DNA from 2 places in the Streptomyces sp. NPDC050264 genome. Region 2 is predicted to be linked to the other one. Evidence: riboswitches for the same ligand, from Rfam matches in the RefSeq annotation. Region 2 holds a riboswitch; the other holds the start of a gene.
The links. A riboswitch is a leader RNA that binds a small molecule or an ion and turns the genes downstream of it on or off. The one in region 2 is predicted to bind cobalamin.
Positions count from the first base shown of each region.

Region 1: linked by a shared signal. The riboswitch ahead of AB0J02_RS12120 (ABC transporter substrate-binding protein) and the one ahead of AB0J02_RS25390 (ribonucleoside-diphosphate reductase subunit alpha) in region 2 are both predicted to bind cobalamin.

Region 1 covers NZ_JBFAKV010000006.1:59,335-66,989, forward strand. Annotated here, with positions in the region: gene AB0J02_RS12070 (zf-HC2 domain-containing protein) at 1-93, shown strand, start outside; gene AB0J02_RS12075 (ATP-binding cassette domain-containing protein) at 90-803, shown strand; partial or broken gene AB0J02_RS12080 (hypothetical protein) at 974-1,093, shown strand; partial or broken gene AB0J02_RS12085 (serine/threonine-protein kinase) at 1,223-1,702, opposite strand; partial or broken gene AB0J02_RS12090 (IS481 family transposase) at 2,132-2,236, opposite strand; gene AB0J02_RS12095 (DoxX family protein) at 2,233-2,586, opposite strand; gene AB0J02_RS12100 (hypothetical protein) at 2,583-2,879, opposite strand; gene AB0J02_RS12105 (sigma-70 family RNA polymerase sigma factor) at 2,963-3,829, shown strand; gene AB0J02_RS12110 (hypothetical protein) at 3,868-4,005, shown strand; gene AB0J02_RS12115 (class I SAM-dependent methyltransferase) at 4,198-4,980, opposite strand; cobalamin riboswitch at 5,207-5,335, shown strand; gene AB0J02_RS12120 (ABC transporter substrate-binding protein) at 5,388-6,950, shown strand; gene AB0J02_RS12125 (ABC transporter permease) at 6,952-7,655, shown strand, end outside.
Region 2 covers NZ_JBFAKV010000014.1:200,937-208,591, reverse strand. Annotated here, with positions in the region: gene AB0J02_RS25395 (ribonucleotide-diphosphate reductase subunit beta) at 1-531, opposite strand, end outside; gene AB0J02_RS25390 (ribonucleoside-diphosphate reductase subunit alpha) at 531-2,891, opposite strand; cobalamin riboswitch at 3,010-3,144, opposite strand; gene AB0J02_RS25385 (nucleoside hydrolase) at 3,202-4,182, opposite strand; gene mctP (monocarboxylate uptake permease MctP) at 4,285-5,907, opposite strand; gene AB0J02_RS25375 (DUF3311 domain-containing protein) at 5,904-6,203, opposite strand; gene AB0J02_RS25370 (GntR family transcriptional regulator) at 6,334-7,098, opposite strand; gene AB0J02_RS25365 (extracellular solute-binding protein) at 7,484-7,655, shown strand, end outside.

The sequences.
Region 1 (7,655 bases), on a different contig from region 2:
GGTTCCCAGTTCCTCTGGGCGCTGGCCGCGGGCGTACTGACCCTTCTCCTCACCCTCCGCCGTGAGTCCTTCGACGACTTGAGGTCCCGATGATCAGCGCTCGCAGAGTAACCGTCCGCCACCGGCGCACCACCGCGGTCGACAGCCTCTATCTGGAGTTGCCCCACGGCGTCCACGGTCTGCTGGGTCCAAACGGTTCTGGGAAGAGTTCACTGCTTGCCGTGCTGGCGACGGCGACAGGTCCGGCCGAAGGTGAACTCAGGCTTCTGGGCAGGGATCCCGGCCGCGCCGCCGAACGGCGGGAGATCCGCCGCAGGCTCGGCTATCTGCCGCAGAAGTGTGAGATGTTCCGCGGATTCACGGTCCGCGAGTGTGTCGGCTACGCCGCCTGGCTGAAGGACATGCCCACCCGTACAGGGGCATCGGCGGTGGAGTGCGCGGTGGAGAGGGTCGGCCTGAGCGCCCGTATCGACGTGAAGTACCGCTCCCTCTCCGGCGGTATGCAACGCCGCGTCGGGATCGCTCAGGCCTTGGTGAACCGGCCGGAACTCCTGCTCCTCGACGAGCCGACGAACGGCCTCGACCCAGCACAGCGCGATCAACTGCACCTGCTGCTGAAGGAACTGAGCGCCACAACCGCGGTCGTCATGGCCACCCATCTGATGGAGGACGTGGAGGGTTGCTGCAACAGCGTGGTCGTGCTCAAGGACGGGCGCAAACGGTTCGCCGGCTCGCTGGACGAGCTGCGCTCGGCGGGCGGCTACACACGAGTGATCGCGGACGGCCCGGACGGCCGACCGTGACAGCCGCACGGAAGCCCCCGGAAGCAGTGCGGCGGCCCGGAATATGCCGCTGATCACCCGCACACGGACTCGGTGCGTACACCTCGTCCCCCAGGAGCGACCCCCAGTCCGCTGTGCCCGCTGCCGACCGGTGGAGTGACCAGGGTCGGTATTCAAAGATCATCAAGTTGGTGGATCACGGTGAGGTCATACGTCGCCATGAACTGCCCGATCAGGAACGGGAGTTGCCGGCTCCACTCATACCGCGGGCCGCGACAGGCCGTCCGCGCGTGGAGGATCGGCAGGTCATCGACGGGATGGTCTACAAGATCCGCACCGGGATCTCCTGGCGCGACCTGCCGGAACGACTCGTCAACGACCTGGCGCAGCGGCCCTGCCTGGGTACCGATGGCGGGTGGTTCGAAGGCCACGGCGTGCATGGTGGCGGTCGCGTCGGGGCGGGCGAAGGGCGCGCTGCCGGTGGCGAGGCAGCAGAGTGTGGCGCCGAGGGAGAACCGGTCGCTGGCAGGCCCCGCGGGTTGCCCTCGCAGGCGTTCGGGAGCAATGAAGTCCAGCGAGCCGACCGCGCCGTCCGTGGCTGTGTGGCCCGCGTTGTCGGACAGGGCTGCGATGCCGAAATCAGTGAGTACGGCGCTGCCGTCCGCCCGCATCAGCACATTGGCAGGCTTCACATCTCTGTGCAGAGCCCCCACGGAGTGGACTGCCTCCACAGCAGCAAGCACTTCGACACCCACACGTGCGGTCTCAGCGGGCGGTAATGGGCCGCGCACCTTCAGACGATCGCCCTCGCTTCGGACAAGACACGCCGCATCGACGTCTGTTGTTCCTGCCCGTACCCGACGGCGTGCAGGTCCTTGATGGCTACGGCACGCTGCAGAAGATGGTCCCAGGCGCGCCACACAGTGCCCATACCGCCACGGCCCAGGAGCTCAGCGAGTACGTATCCATCGGCGACAACTCGTCCGCCCACACTCTCGATCACGTGGAGACAACCCACACGTTCCGTGGTAACCCTCCAGCCACACGTTTTCGACTCTGGCAGCGGCTGGGCCAGGACCGCCGCCGGCCGTTATCGAGGCGAGACGAGCAAGCCGGCCTGCCTCACCTGCCTGTTCCAGGAGGCCGCCGACCTCGGCCCGGCTCGTTCGACACGGCGACCGCGGCGACCAGCCGCCGGTACGGGCCGGTGATCGGCAAACGCGCATGGCGTCGGTGACGGCCCTCGCCCGCACGCCGTCCGGGTCCACCCGCGCATGCGCATGCAAGTGAGTGGACCACTGGCGAAAGCACGGCGGCCCCGGGCTGCTTGACCGGTCCTCGATGCCGCACGAGATGCCCATCTCGGCGGCGATGTGCGCAATCGGACGCGCTTTGCAGCGATCGATCAACCGGCGGCGACCTTCCACGGAGAGGGGGCCGTTGGCGTGGGTCATAGTTGGCCCACGAAGAAGCTGGTGCTGGCGACTGCGAGGAGCAAGTAGCCGCCCGGGAAAGCGATGTTGTGGAAGACGCGTGCGCGGACGTGCGCCAGGACCGCGCCGATGAAGAACGCGGTCAAGCCGATTCCTGCCGCCAGGCCCAGCCAACGGACCCCGAGAAGCCCCACAAGAAGGCCGGCAGCGCCCGCGAGTTTGAGGGTCGCCAGGTACGGCACCGCAGCCGGCGGGAGTCGAACCTCTGCGGAGTTCGCCAGCACGAACGGTGCCCGCACGTAGTCCGCGACCGCAATGAACGCGTTCGCGACGACGCACCCAACAGTGGCGATGAACAGTACGTGGCTCACGAGTGGTACGACCCCACGACGACAAACGGTTCCGGTCGAACCGGCGCTCCCACGGCGCGGCTGATCAGGTCTCGCAGCTGAGCGGCTTGCGGCAGTCCCACCAACGGATTCTCCGCTGCCTCCTCCAGCTCGAGGGCCAGGATGAAGTCCGGCCCCGACTCACTGGAGTACGCCGTGTGGACCACGCCCCGGGGTGATGCCGCGTGGAGGGCGGCGAACACCCTCGCACGTTGCGACCGGACCTCGGCAGCCGTGCCGCTGTCGGTGCGGAACCGCACCATCTGTAGGCTCATGACGTTGTCATCTCCTCGGGATGCGAACAGGAACGGGTTGAACCGACCGTCCTGACGTCCGCAAGCCCGGAAAGGTGACACCCATGCCGATCACGGTCGAAGAATTCGAGACCGCACGACCGCATCTGCTGTCGGCTGCCCACCGCATGCTCGGCTCGGCCCATGACGCCCAAGACGCCGTCCAGACGGCATGGTTGCGGGTCATGACCGCCCGATCCTCACCATCGATCGAGAACCCGTCGGCCTGGCTCACGACCGTCACCGCCAGGGTCTGCCTGGACGAGCTGCGTGCCCGACGCCGTCGCAACCAAGCGCCGCTGCTCGCGGACGCCATCCCGGCCGCAGAACTGGCCGCGGACGAAGCACTCCTCCGCACAGAGGACGTCTCCCGGGCGCTCATGGTCTTGTTGAACCAGTTGACCCCGTCCCAACGGGTCGCGTACGTCCTGCATGACCTGTTCTCCATGCCGTTCGACCAAGTTGCCCACGTGCTGGGCGGGACAGTGCCCAGTGCCAAGAAACACGCCAGCAGGGCCCGACAACGCCTCGGCGGCGCCCAGCACGCCTCGGAGCGGAACAGCCGACCGGACCAGCAGATCGTCGAAGCCTTCCTGACAGCGGCCCGAACCGGGGATACGCGCAGAATGATCCAACTGCTCGCGCCCGACAGCGTCCGCGACGCCGACGCTGCGCTCCTGCCTCGCGGAGCCCGCACCGCCGTCATCGGTGCTGTCGACATCGCCACCGAGACCGTGCGCTTCCGCGATCGCATTCAGTCGGCTTGCCGACTCACCGTCAACAACAAACCGGTGTACCTCATCGCGCCGGGAGGACATCCCCTCGCCACGATCGAGATCAGCACAGCCGATCAGAAGGTCACGAGAATCGCGCTGCGATCGGCCCGAGCCGACGACCATTTCGCGGCCGCCCCACCGTCAACAACTCCCTGACCCGGGTCATCGCCGCACTGTATGCGTCGGACCAGCTCATGGACCTTTCCGGCAGGGCGCTCATCGGCGCCGAACTGGGCGCACAGCTGGGCGTGACGGACGTCGACGGCAGCGCACCACGCTCTCTGCGGTACACGCACGGCGGCCCTGCGGAGCTGCATGCCAGCCTGCGGTGACATGGTTCCGCCCAGGTTGTCAGGCTGGTTGATTTCTCCGGCAACCGCACGATCCGTGTGGTGCCTGCGCTCACCGGAGCGGGCTGTGATCCCGTCGCTGGACCAGCCGAGGGCGCACCGGATGGCCGGGGCGGCGACGTCGCCCGGATGGTCGCGGACGCCTGGGCCGCCATGGAGCAGGACCGCGGAAGCTCAGCGGAGCGCGGCCACCAGCGCGTCGCTCGCCGAGCACCACACCTGGCGTGCCTCGGTGAACCCCTGGCGCAGCAGCGTCTCGATGTGCCACCGGGTCGAGGTGGGGCGATCGCGCCGCGGCTGGTCGGTCCGAGGCTGTCGAGGATCGCCGAGCAGCGCGAAACGTTCGGCCGCCGCCTCGGCGAGGAGGGGATCGCGGGCCGCCTCACCCCACCAGTCGGCCCAGTCCAGGGCTCCGTGGCGGCGCTGGTGTGTCCGGCGGTCGGTGTGCAGCGTGTGGAGGGCGGCGTTGATGCGGGGAGCGGACTCGTCCTTCATGTGGTCGGCGTTCAGGAACACCCCGCCTTCGCGCAGCAGGCCGGCCAGGGTGCCGTACAGCCGGTCGAGCGGCTCGGTGTCGAGCCAGTGCAGCGCTGTGGCGGTGACCACAGCGTCGTACGACGGATACGGGAGGCGTGCGGTCCACGCGGCGTCGGTCAGGTCGGCCTCGACGAAGGACACGCGCTCGTCCCCGGCGAAGTGGCCGCGGGCGATGGTCAGCAGGAGCGGATCGATGTCCACGCAGGTGACGTCGGCGTCGGGGAGCCGGCGCAGCAGCCGGTCCGAGATGCTGCCGGTGCCACAGGCCAGGTCGAGGACGCGCGGCGTGCGGCCCGCCACGGCCTCGACCGTGTCGACCATGACCCTGAAGCGCTCTTCCCGGTCGGGCATGTACCACTCCTGCTGGCGGTCCCAACTGGTCTGCCAGGCGTGCCAGTTGGAAAGGTGCGTCGCTGTCATGGGGTGGTGCTTCCTCTCGCGGGCCTCCGGGGCGGGCCGGGCCACCGCCGGTCTCTCGTGTCGTACTGCTCGGTCCTGCGTTCCGGACCGTGCTGATCGACATTGTGTGCCGAGTCGCGAGAGGCGCGCACAGGGGGCCCGGTCCCCGTGCCGAACGGTGCCCGGGGCGACCGGGTTCCCGCGCCCTTCACCTCGTACGCCACAATGAGGGCACAAGGCGACGGGGACCAGGAAGCCGGTGCGATTCCGGCGCGGTCCCGCCACTGTGACCGGGGAGCGAATCTCCCGCACGCCACTGCCCGTTGACGCGGGCGGGAAGGCGGAGGCGAGCGACGATCCGGAAGCCAGGAGACTGACCCGTCGCCGGTCTGACGTCAGGGGCGAGGACACCCCGGAGAGGATCGACTGTGACGACGCATGCCCGGACGGGGCCGGGGCACCGGCCGGAACCCGGCAGGCGAGGCGTGCTGGCCGCCGGAGGAGCCCTGGCGCTCGCCGCGTCCGGACTGCTCACCGGCTGCGGCGGCGACGCGAAGGACGGGGGAGGCGGCGACAGGTTCCGTGCCGCGTTCACCTCGGGCGGCTCGCAGGAGACCCTCGACCCGCACGTCGCCCCGAACTTCGTCGACCAGGCCCGCGCCAAGGCCCTCTACGACACGCTCGGCACGTACGCCGACGACATGTCGGTGCGCAAGCGGCTCGCGGAGTCCTGGGAGAGCGACGCGTCCGGTACCCGGTGGCGGGTACGGCTGCGTGCGGCCCGGTTCCACGACGGGAGGCCGGTCACCGCCAAGGACGTTCTCTACAGTTACCGGCGCGCCGCCGGCCCCGAGGTCGGCTCGCCCTCGCAGGTGCTGCTCTCCGCGATCGACTTCACCGCGAGCAAGGCGGACGGCGACCGGTCCGTCGTCTTCGTCCTGAAGGCGCCGAACTTCGAGTTCCCCACCGTGTTCGCCGGCCCCGGCACCGAGATCATCCCCGCCGGGACGACGGACTTCCGCGAGCCGATCGGCTCCGGTCCCTTCACCTACGTGTCGTTCACCCCCGGCGGCACCGCCCGCTACCGGCGCTGGGCGGACCACTGGGACGGCGCTCCGCACATCGCCGAACTGGAGATCGTCCCCGCGAACGAGGAGTCCGCGCGGCTCAACGCCCTGCTGTCCGGGCAGGTGCACTACGCGGCCGACATGGCCGGCGCCTCGGTGGAACGGCTGAAGAAGGACGGCTCGACCCGCCTGCTGACCGCCGAGCGCGCCACCGCCCAGCAACTCCTGTTGCGCACCGGCCGTGAGCCGTTCACCGATCCACGGCTGATACGCGCCGTACAACTGGGCATCGACCGGCCGGCGCTGGTCCGTATCGCGCTGGCCGGGCACGGCGAGGTCGGCAACGACTTGTTCGGCGTGGGCCTGCGCGGCTACCCCGACGGCCTCGCGCCCCGGGAACGGGACGTCGGCACGGCGAGGAAGCTTGTGAAGGAGGCCGGCGCGGACGGGCTGCACCTCACCGTGGAGACCAGCTCGGTCGACGCGGCATGGGAACCCGCGGCCGACCTGATGACACGGAACCTGCGGGAGATCGGGCTGAGGCTGACCGCCAACACCCGCGCGTCCAGCACGTACTTCAGCGAGATCAGGACCAAGGGCGTCGCCGCCTTCAACACCAGCTCCACCCTTCCCGTCTCCGACTTCCTGCAGCAGCGGGTCCGGGGAGGGGCTGCCCGCAACCAGACCCAGTACGCCTCGGAGAAGTTCGACGCGCTGCTCGACCGGGCCCGTACCACCCGGGACGAGCAGGACCGGCTGAGCCTGCTCGCCCGCGCCCAGAAGATCGCCCGCGCCGAGTCCGGGCTCCTGGTGTGGGCGTTCTCCGACGCCAACGACGCCATCAGCCGGTCGGTCAGTGGTCTGCGGGCCGCGCCGCCCAACTCGCACGACTGGGCCCGCTTCGACCGGGTCCGCCTCACCTGACGTGCGCGCCTACGTGCTGCGGCGCTCCCTGCTGGCGCTCCTGCAGTGCCTGGTGGTGCTGGTCGCCGTGTTCGCCGTCGGCGCGCTCCTGCCCGGAGACACGGCCGACGTGCTGCGCGGCGAACTCGGCACACCCGAACAAGTAGCGGCTCTGCGGCAGCAGTTGGGCCTCGACGAACCGGCCTGGACCCGCTTCGGGCACTGGCTCGGCCACCTGTTCACCGGCGACCTGGGGCACTCGCTGACGACCGGGCTGCCGGTCGGCGACGACATCGGCCGCCGTAGCGGAGTGACGCTGCTGCTCGGCGTGCCCGCGCTGATCCTCGTCACCGTGCTGGCACCGCTGCTGGGAACCGTGTCGGGGCTGCGGGAGGGCAGCCGCCTCGACCGGGCCCTGAACACGGTCACGGTTCTGCTGCACGCCGTGCCCGAGTTCGTGCTCGCGCTGCTCCTGGTCGCGTCGGTCTCACTGGCGGCGGGACTGCTGCCCGCCACCGCCGTCGGCATGGACACCGCCGGGCTGCTCGGGGAGCCGTCCGTGCTGGTGCTTCCCGTGGTCGTACTGACCGCACGGCACCTGTGCGATCTGGCCCGGCAGATACGCGCCGGAGTGGCAGGGGAGCGCCACGGTCCCGTGGCCGAACACCTGCGACTGCTCGGCGTACGCGAGCGCACAGTGGTGCTCCGCCACGTGCTGCCCAATGC
Region 2 (7,655 bases):
GCAGATCAGGTTGAGCAGGAAGCGGCGGCGGTCCGCCTGGGTCTCCAGGCGGTCGAGCTTCTCGACCGAGTCCATCCATTTGAAGCAGAACTCGGCCTTCTCGCGGATGGAGGGGATCTCCTCGACCGCGTCGAAGGCCGCCGCGCGGTCCTCCGGGTCGGGCAGATAGGTGTCGAGCAGCGTCAGATAGAACTGGACGTGCACGGCCTCCTCGAAGAGCTGGCGGCTCAAGTAGAGCCGCGCCTCGGGGGAGTTGATGTGCTTGTAGAGCGTGAGCACCAGGTTGTTCGAGACGATCGAGTCGCCCGTCGCGAAGAACGCGACAAGCCGGCCGATCATGTGCTGCTCGCCCGGCGACAGCTTCGCGAGGTCGGTGACGTCCGAGTGGAGGTCGACCTCCTCGACGGTCCAGGTGTTCTTGATGGCGTCCCGGTAGCGCTCGTAGAAGTCCGGGTAGCGCATGGGGCGCAGGGTCAGTTCGAAGCCCGGGTCGAGGAGGTTCTTCCCGGTGGCGGGGGTGGTGTCGGACATTACTGGCAGGCCTCGCAGGACTCGGGGTTTTCCAGGGAGCAGGCGACCGCGTCGGTCTCGGGCACGGTCTGTACGGGGACGGTGGAGCGGCCCGCCGCGCGGGCGATGCGCGTCGCGGGGCGCGAACGCAGGTAGTACGTCGTCTTCAGGCCCGACTTCCAGGCGTACGCGTACATCGAGGAGAGCTTGCCGATGGTCGGCGTCTCCAGGAACAGGTTGAGGGACTGGGCCTGGTCGAGGAACGGGGTGCGCGCCGCCGCCATGTCGATGAGGCCGCGCTGCGGGATCTCCCACGCGGTGCGGTAGAGGTCACGGACGTCGTCCGGGATCCAGGTGAAGCCCTGCACCGAGCCGTTGGACTCGCGCAGCGCCTCCCGGGTCTGCGCGTCCCACACGCCGAGCCGCTTGAGCTCGTCGACCAGGTACGCGTTGACCTGGAGGAACTCGCCCGACAGCGTCTCGCGCTTGAACAGGTTGGAGACCTGCGGCTCGATGCACTCGTAGACGCCCGCGATCGAGGCGATCGTCGCGGTGGGCGCGATGGCGAGGAGCAGCGAGTTGCGCATGCCGACGGCGGCGATACGTTCCCGCAGCGCGGCCCACCGCTCCGGCCAGGTCAGCTGGGCGTCGGCGTAGTGGTCGGGGTGCAGGACGCCGCGCGCGGTGCGGGTCTTCTCCCAGGCGGGCAGCGGGCCGTTGCGCTCGGCGAGGTCCGCCGAGGCCTCGTACGCGGCGAGCATGATGCGCTCCTGGATCCGCGTCGAGAGCGCCCTGGCTTGCGGCGAGTCGAAGGGCAGGCGCAGCTTGAAGAAGACGTCCTGCAGGCCCATCGCGCCGAGGCCGACCGGCCGCCAACGGGCGTTGGAGCGGCCCGCCTGTTCGGTCGGGTAGAAGTTGATGTCGACGACGCGGTCCAGGAACGTGACGGCGGTGCGGACGGTCTCGTCGAGCCGCTCCCAGTCGATGTCGCCGGCGGCCGTGTCCACGAGGGCGCCGAGGTTGACCGAGCCCAGGTTGCAGACGGCGGTCTCGCCGTCGTCCGTCACCTCCAGGATCTCGGTGCACAGGTTCGAGGAGTGGACGGTGTGGCCGGGCTCCGCCGTCTGGTTGGCGGTGCGGTTCGCGGCGTCCTTGAACGTCAGCCAGCCGTTGCCGGTCTGTGCGAGCGTGCGCATCATGCGGCCGTACAGGTCACGGGCGGGGATGGTCTTCAGGGCCTTCCCGTCGGCCTCCGCCTTCTTGTACGCGGCCTCGAACTCCGCGCCCCACAGGTCCACGAACTCCGGCACGTCGGCCGGCGAGAACAGCGACCAGTCGGCGCCCTCGGCGACCCGGCGCATGAACTCGTCGGGGATCCAGTGCGCGAGGTTCAGGTTGTGGGTGCGGCGCGCGTCCTCGCCGGTGTTGTCGCGCAGCTCCAGGAACTCCTCGATGTCGGAGTGCCACGTCTCCAGGTAGACGGCGGCGGCGCCCTTGCGGCGGCCGCCCTGGTTCACGGCGGCGACCGACGCGTCCAGGGTCTTCAGGAACGGCACGATGCCGTTGGAGTGCCCGTTCGTCCCGCGGATCAGCGAACCCCGGCTGCGGATGCGGGAGTACGAGAGTCCGATGCCGCCGGCGTGCTTGGAGAGCCGGGCCACCTGGTGGTAGCGGTCGTAGATCGAGTCGAGCTCGTCCAGCGGGGAGTCGAGGAGGTAGCAGCTCGACATCTGCGGGTGCCGGGTGCCCGAGTTGAAGAGGGTGGGGGAGGAGGGCAGGTAGTCCAGGCGGCTCATCAGGCCGTACAGCGCGCTGACCTCGTCGACGGCGCGGGCGCTGTCGTCCTCCGCGAGACCCGACGCGACGCGCAGCATGAAGTGCTGCGGGGTCTCGATGACCGCGCGGGTGATCGGGTGGCGCAGCAGGTAGCGGCTGTGCAGGGTGCGCAGACCGAAGTAGCCGAAGCGGTCGTCGGCCGCGGTGTCGATGAGCGCGTCGAGGCGCGCGGCGTGTACGCGGACGAACTCCGCGGTGCGGTCGGCGATCAGGCCCTCGCGGTGGCCGACGGCGACGGACCCGGTGAAGGAGGTCACGCCCTGCGAGGCGGCCTCGGCGGCGATGGAGAGCGTGAGGAGCCGGGCGGCGAGCCGGGAGTAGACCGGGTCCTCGGAGATCAGCCCGGCCGCGGCCTCGGTGGCGAGTTCGCGCAGCTCGGCCTCGTCGGCGCGGGCGCTGCGGCCGCGCAGCGCTGCGGCGGCCACCCGGCCGGGGTCGGCGCCCCGGAGGTCGGCGGTCAGCTCGGTCAGGGTGCGCAGCAGCGCGGTGCCCGGAGCGTCTTGCGGTGCGGCTGAGACCGGTTCGGCGGGCGGCGCGATGGTCACGTGGGGCTCTCCCTCGCTCGGCTCGGGGCCTGCGGGAAGGAGTGGCTCCGGCGCGCACGGGGCGCCGTCGTCACCGGCCCATTCCGCGAGGCCCGGACGTCGTCGACACCCGGGCCGGACGGCCCGGGTGTGCTGCGGCAGGTCGTCGGACTCACGCGGGCGCCACTTTGGGCGCATACGTTCACCGTTGCGGGACAGTTCCGGATTTGCACCGGATTCCCCTGCGGCTGCAGCGAGAGCGAGCATACATGTTGTGCCGGGCCATCGCGGCAGGCCCACATCTTGTGTCGACCGGGCCCCACGGTGGGAGTCACACGGCCGCGGGCCGCTTCAGCAGCGTGGCCACGAAATCCTCTGTGAAGTTACGCGGGCCGGTGCCCAGGGCGACCCGGCCGCGATGCTTGGCGCGGGCGTTCACCAGGGGCGACTCCGTGTAGTACTCGCGGGGGTAATCGGAGTCGTAGGGGATGAACACCGTCTTGCCGCGGGTGAGTTCGCTCGCGCACTCCACCACGACGGTGCCCTCGGCCGCCGTGATGAACGACTCGTCCGCGCACACGCCGACGGCGAGCGGGTCGTGCAGGGGGGAGCCTCCGGCCTCCTCGTAGGCGCCGAGGTAGAAGCGCATCAGCCGTGCGGTCAGCTCCATGCCGGGACCGGCCGCCTCCAGCGTCGCCAGCTCCGCGGGCCCGAACCGCCAGCCGTGCGTCGCGTCGAGCCCGACCATCGTGTACGGAATGCCGGAGGAGACGACGAGGTCCGCCGCGTCGGGGTCCGCCCACGCGTTGAACTCGGCGACGGGCGTGATGTTCCCGGGTATCTCGGCCGCCCCGCCCATGAAGACGAGCCGCTTCACACGCCGGGCGAAGTCGGGGTCCTCGCTCAGGGCGAGCGCCACATTGGTGAGCGGGCCCGTCGCGCACACCGTCAGCTCGCCCTCGTACTCGCGCGAGAGCCGGAGCAGCGCCTGCGCCGAGGACTCGGTGTGCTCGGGCACGGCCGAGTCGGGCAGTCGCTCGGCGCCGAGTCCCGTGGAGCCGTGGAACTCGCCGGCGGCCGCGTACGGAAGGCGGGTCAGCGGGCGGCCCGCGCCCCGGTGCACGGTGATGTCGCCGTCGATGCCGAAGGCCCGGGCGAGCGCCCGCCCGTTGCGGAAGGTCTGCGTCGCGGGCACGTTGCCGCCGACGGTCGTGTAGGCCTTGAGGTCCCACAGCCCGGTGCCGAGCAGGTATTGCAGCGCGACGGCGTCGTCTATGCCGGGGTCGCTGTCGAGCACGATGGGGGCGGTCATGATTCCTCCGGGGCGGGTGGTGCGAAAGGTGCTGGGTCACGATAAAGGGACGGGCCCCTCCGCAAGGGAGGGGCCCGTCCTTCGGGAGGCGGGGGACGGCCGCTAGTGGCCGCCCGCTCCGACGGTGGGCAGTTCCACCTGTACTCCCTTGTCGCCGGCGTCGGCGGTGTAGTCCGCGGGCGACGTCTCGTCGACGCCCTCCGGAGCCTTCACGGCCTTCAGGACGAAGGTCAGGACCACGGTCACGATCACGTTCATCACGAACGCCGTCAGACCGATGTAGCCGATCTCCCCGATGCCGGGGATCTCGTCCGAGGAGCCGCCGAAGTGCTTCTGCGTCGGCGACGCGACCCCGTACGCGGCGAGCGTGCCGTAGACCATGCCGACCGCCCAGCCGGCGAGCAGCGCCCACCGGTGGAACCAGCGCGTGAACAGACCGCCCACCAGCGCCGGCATGGTCTGCAGGATCCAGATGCCGCCGAGCAGCTGGAAGTTGATGGCGACGGTCTTGTCCATGGTCAGGACGAAGGCGAGCGCGCCGACCTTCACGAGCAGCGACACGAGCTTGGAGACCTTGGTCTCCTGCGCGGGCGTCGCGTCGGGCTTGATGAAGTCCTTGTAGATGTTGCGGGTGAAGAGGTTCGCCGCGGCGATCGACATGATCGCCGCCGGGACCAGCGCGCCGATACCGATGGCGGCGAAGGCGACACCCGTGAACCAGTCGGGGAACATGTTCTCGAAGAGCTGCGGGATCGCCAACTGCCCGTTCTGCACCTTGATCCCGGCCGCGATCGCCATGAACCCGAGCAGCGCGAGCAGGCCCAGCATGAGCGAGTACAGCGGGAGGATCGTGGTGTTGCGGCGGATCACGTTGCGGCTCTTGGACGACAGGGTCGCCGTGATCGAGTGCGGGTACATGAACAGCGCGAGAGCCGAGCCGAGAGCCAGGGTCGCGTAGGTCCACGTGCCCGATTCACCGGGTGCGAGGGCCCCGACGGGTTTCCCTGTCGCGGGATTGAGCTGCTCGAACTTCTTGCCGGCCGCGGCGAAGATGTCGTCGAAGCCGCCCAGCTTGATCGGGATGTAGATGATGGCGACCAGGATCACGATGTAGATCAGGCCGTCCTTGACGAACGCGATCAGCGCGGGGGCCCGCAGGCCCGAGGAGTACGTGTACGCCGCGAGCACACCGAAGGCGATCAGCAGCGGCAGGTCCTTGATGAACCAGTTGGTGCCCTCGCCGCCGCCGACGCCCATCACGTCGAGCACGGCCTGGATGCCGACCAGTTGGAGCGCGATGTACGGCATCGTGGCCAGGATGCCGGTGATGGCGACGGCCAGCGAGAGGCCCTTCGAGCCGAAGCGGCCGCGCACGAAGTCCGACGTCGTGACGTACCCGTGCTTGTGCGAGACCGACCACAGGCGCGGCAGGAACGTGAAGATCAGCGGGTAGACCAGGATCGTGTACGGCACCGCGAAGAAGCCGGACGCGCCCGCCGCGTAGATCGCCGCGGGGACGGCGACGAAGGTGTACGCCGTGTAGAGGTCGCCACCGAGCAGGAACCAGGTGACCCAGGTGCCGAACGAGCGGCCGCCCAGGCCCCATTCGTCCAGCGAGTCGTTCTCGGACCGGCGCCAGCGCGCGGCGAGGAAGCCCATGACCGTGACGGCCACGAAGAAGATGATGAAGACGGTGAGCGCGACACCGTTGACGCCGCCGTTCATCGCTGGCTCCCCGAGGACGATGCGGATGCCGATGCCTTGCGGCCGCGCTGGTCACGCTGCCACAGCTTGTACGCGATCATCGTGAGCGCCGTCGAGATGAGCACCCAGAGCATCTGGTACCAGTAGAAGAACGGGATACCGATGAAGGTCGGGTCGATCTTGGCGTAGGAGCTGACCCAGAGCATCGCCACGAACGGCGCGACGAGGCACAGTCCGATGACGACGCGGACCGGTGTCACCACCGGTCTTCCCACTTCTTGCGCACCTTGTGGCGCGCTTTTCGGCGCATCGGACATTTCGCGGCTCCGTCCCCTCGCTGGCCCAGGTCCCACTTATCTCACGTTTAACGTGCGGGAAATCTAGGCGAGAGTCTTGATCTATGGAAGCCCCGTCCGGATAACGGACGTCAGCGAAATGGCTGACCGCTCAGTCCAGGGGGCGCTTCAGCCGCGCCACGAACTTGTACCGGTCGCCCCGGTACACCGAGCGCACCCACTCCACCGGCTGGCCGGAGCCGTCGATCGAGTGGCGGGAGAGCATCAGCATCGGCAGGCCCACGTCGGTGCCGAGCAGGCCGGCTTCGCGCGGCGTGGCCAGCGACGTCTCGATGGTCTCCTCGGCCTCGGCGAGCCGTACGTCGTAGACCTCGGCGAGGGCCGTGTAGAGGGACGTGTACTTGACGAGCGAGCGGCGCAGGGCCGGAAAGCGCTTGGCCGAAAGGTGTGTGGTCTCGATGGCCATCGGCTCGCCGCTGGCGAGGCGCAGCCGCTCGATGCGCAGCACGCGTCCACCGGCGGTGATGTCGAGCAGCCCGGCGAGCGTGTCGTCGGCGGTGACGTATCCGATGTCGAGCAGCTGCGAGGTCGGCTCGAGACCTTGCGCCCTCATGTCCTCGGTGTACGAGGTGAGTTGGAGCGCCTGCGACACCTTGGGCTTGGCGACGAACGTGCCCTTGCCCTGGATGCGCTCCAGGCGGCCCTCGACGACCAGCTCCTGCAGCGCCTGGCGGACGGTGGTGCGGGAGGTGTCGAACTCGGCGGCGAGCGTGCGCTCCGGCGGCACGGGCGTGCCCGGCGGCAGGGTCTCCGTCATGTCGAGCAGGTGCTTCTTCAGGCGGTAGTACTTGGGCACGCGTGCGGTACGGACGGGCGCCCCGCTCTCGTTCTCCGCACTGCTCACATCGGTGCTCATGCTCCGCCTTCCCGGCTCCTGTGCCGATGCGGCCGACGTACCCATCGGCCACGGCTCACATCGTGGCACGGCTCGCTCCGGGGGACTCCCCGTACGCTCCGTGATCCCTTCTTATACCGTCCGGTGACCGTCTGGTCTAGTCCACGCACCGGACGATGGGAGCGGTCCCGCGGGCGGCCCAACACCCTTGTGGCGCCCGGCGGGTGTCGTTCCGATAACGGACGCACAGACCTTTCTCGGCCACCCTTGACACCTCTATTGGTCTGGGCCAAGCTCCCGGTACTGGTCTACACCATTCACGACCAGGTCCCAGCCCCACAGGTCGTACTCGTCTCAAGTCACCGCGGTGGGCAGGGGGGTTGCTGGCATCCCTGAGGAGGGTGGCGTGAAGCGCAAGCTCATAGCGGCTATCGGTATCGCGGGCATGATGTTCTCGGTCGCGGCATGTGGCGACAGTGACGACAAGTCCGGCAACGCGGGGGCGGACGCCAAGGAGCTGACCGTCTGGCTGACGGTCGACGCCCAGAACAACTGGCCGGAGCTGGTCAAGGCCGCGG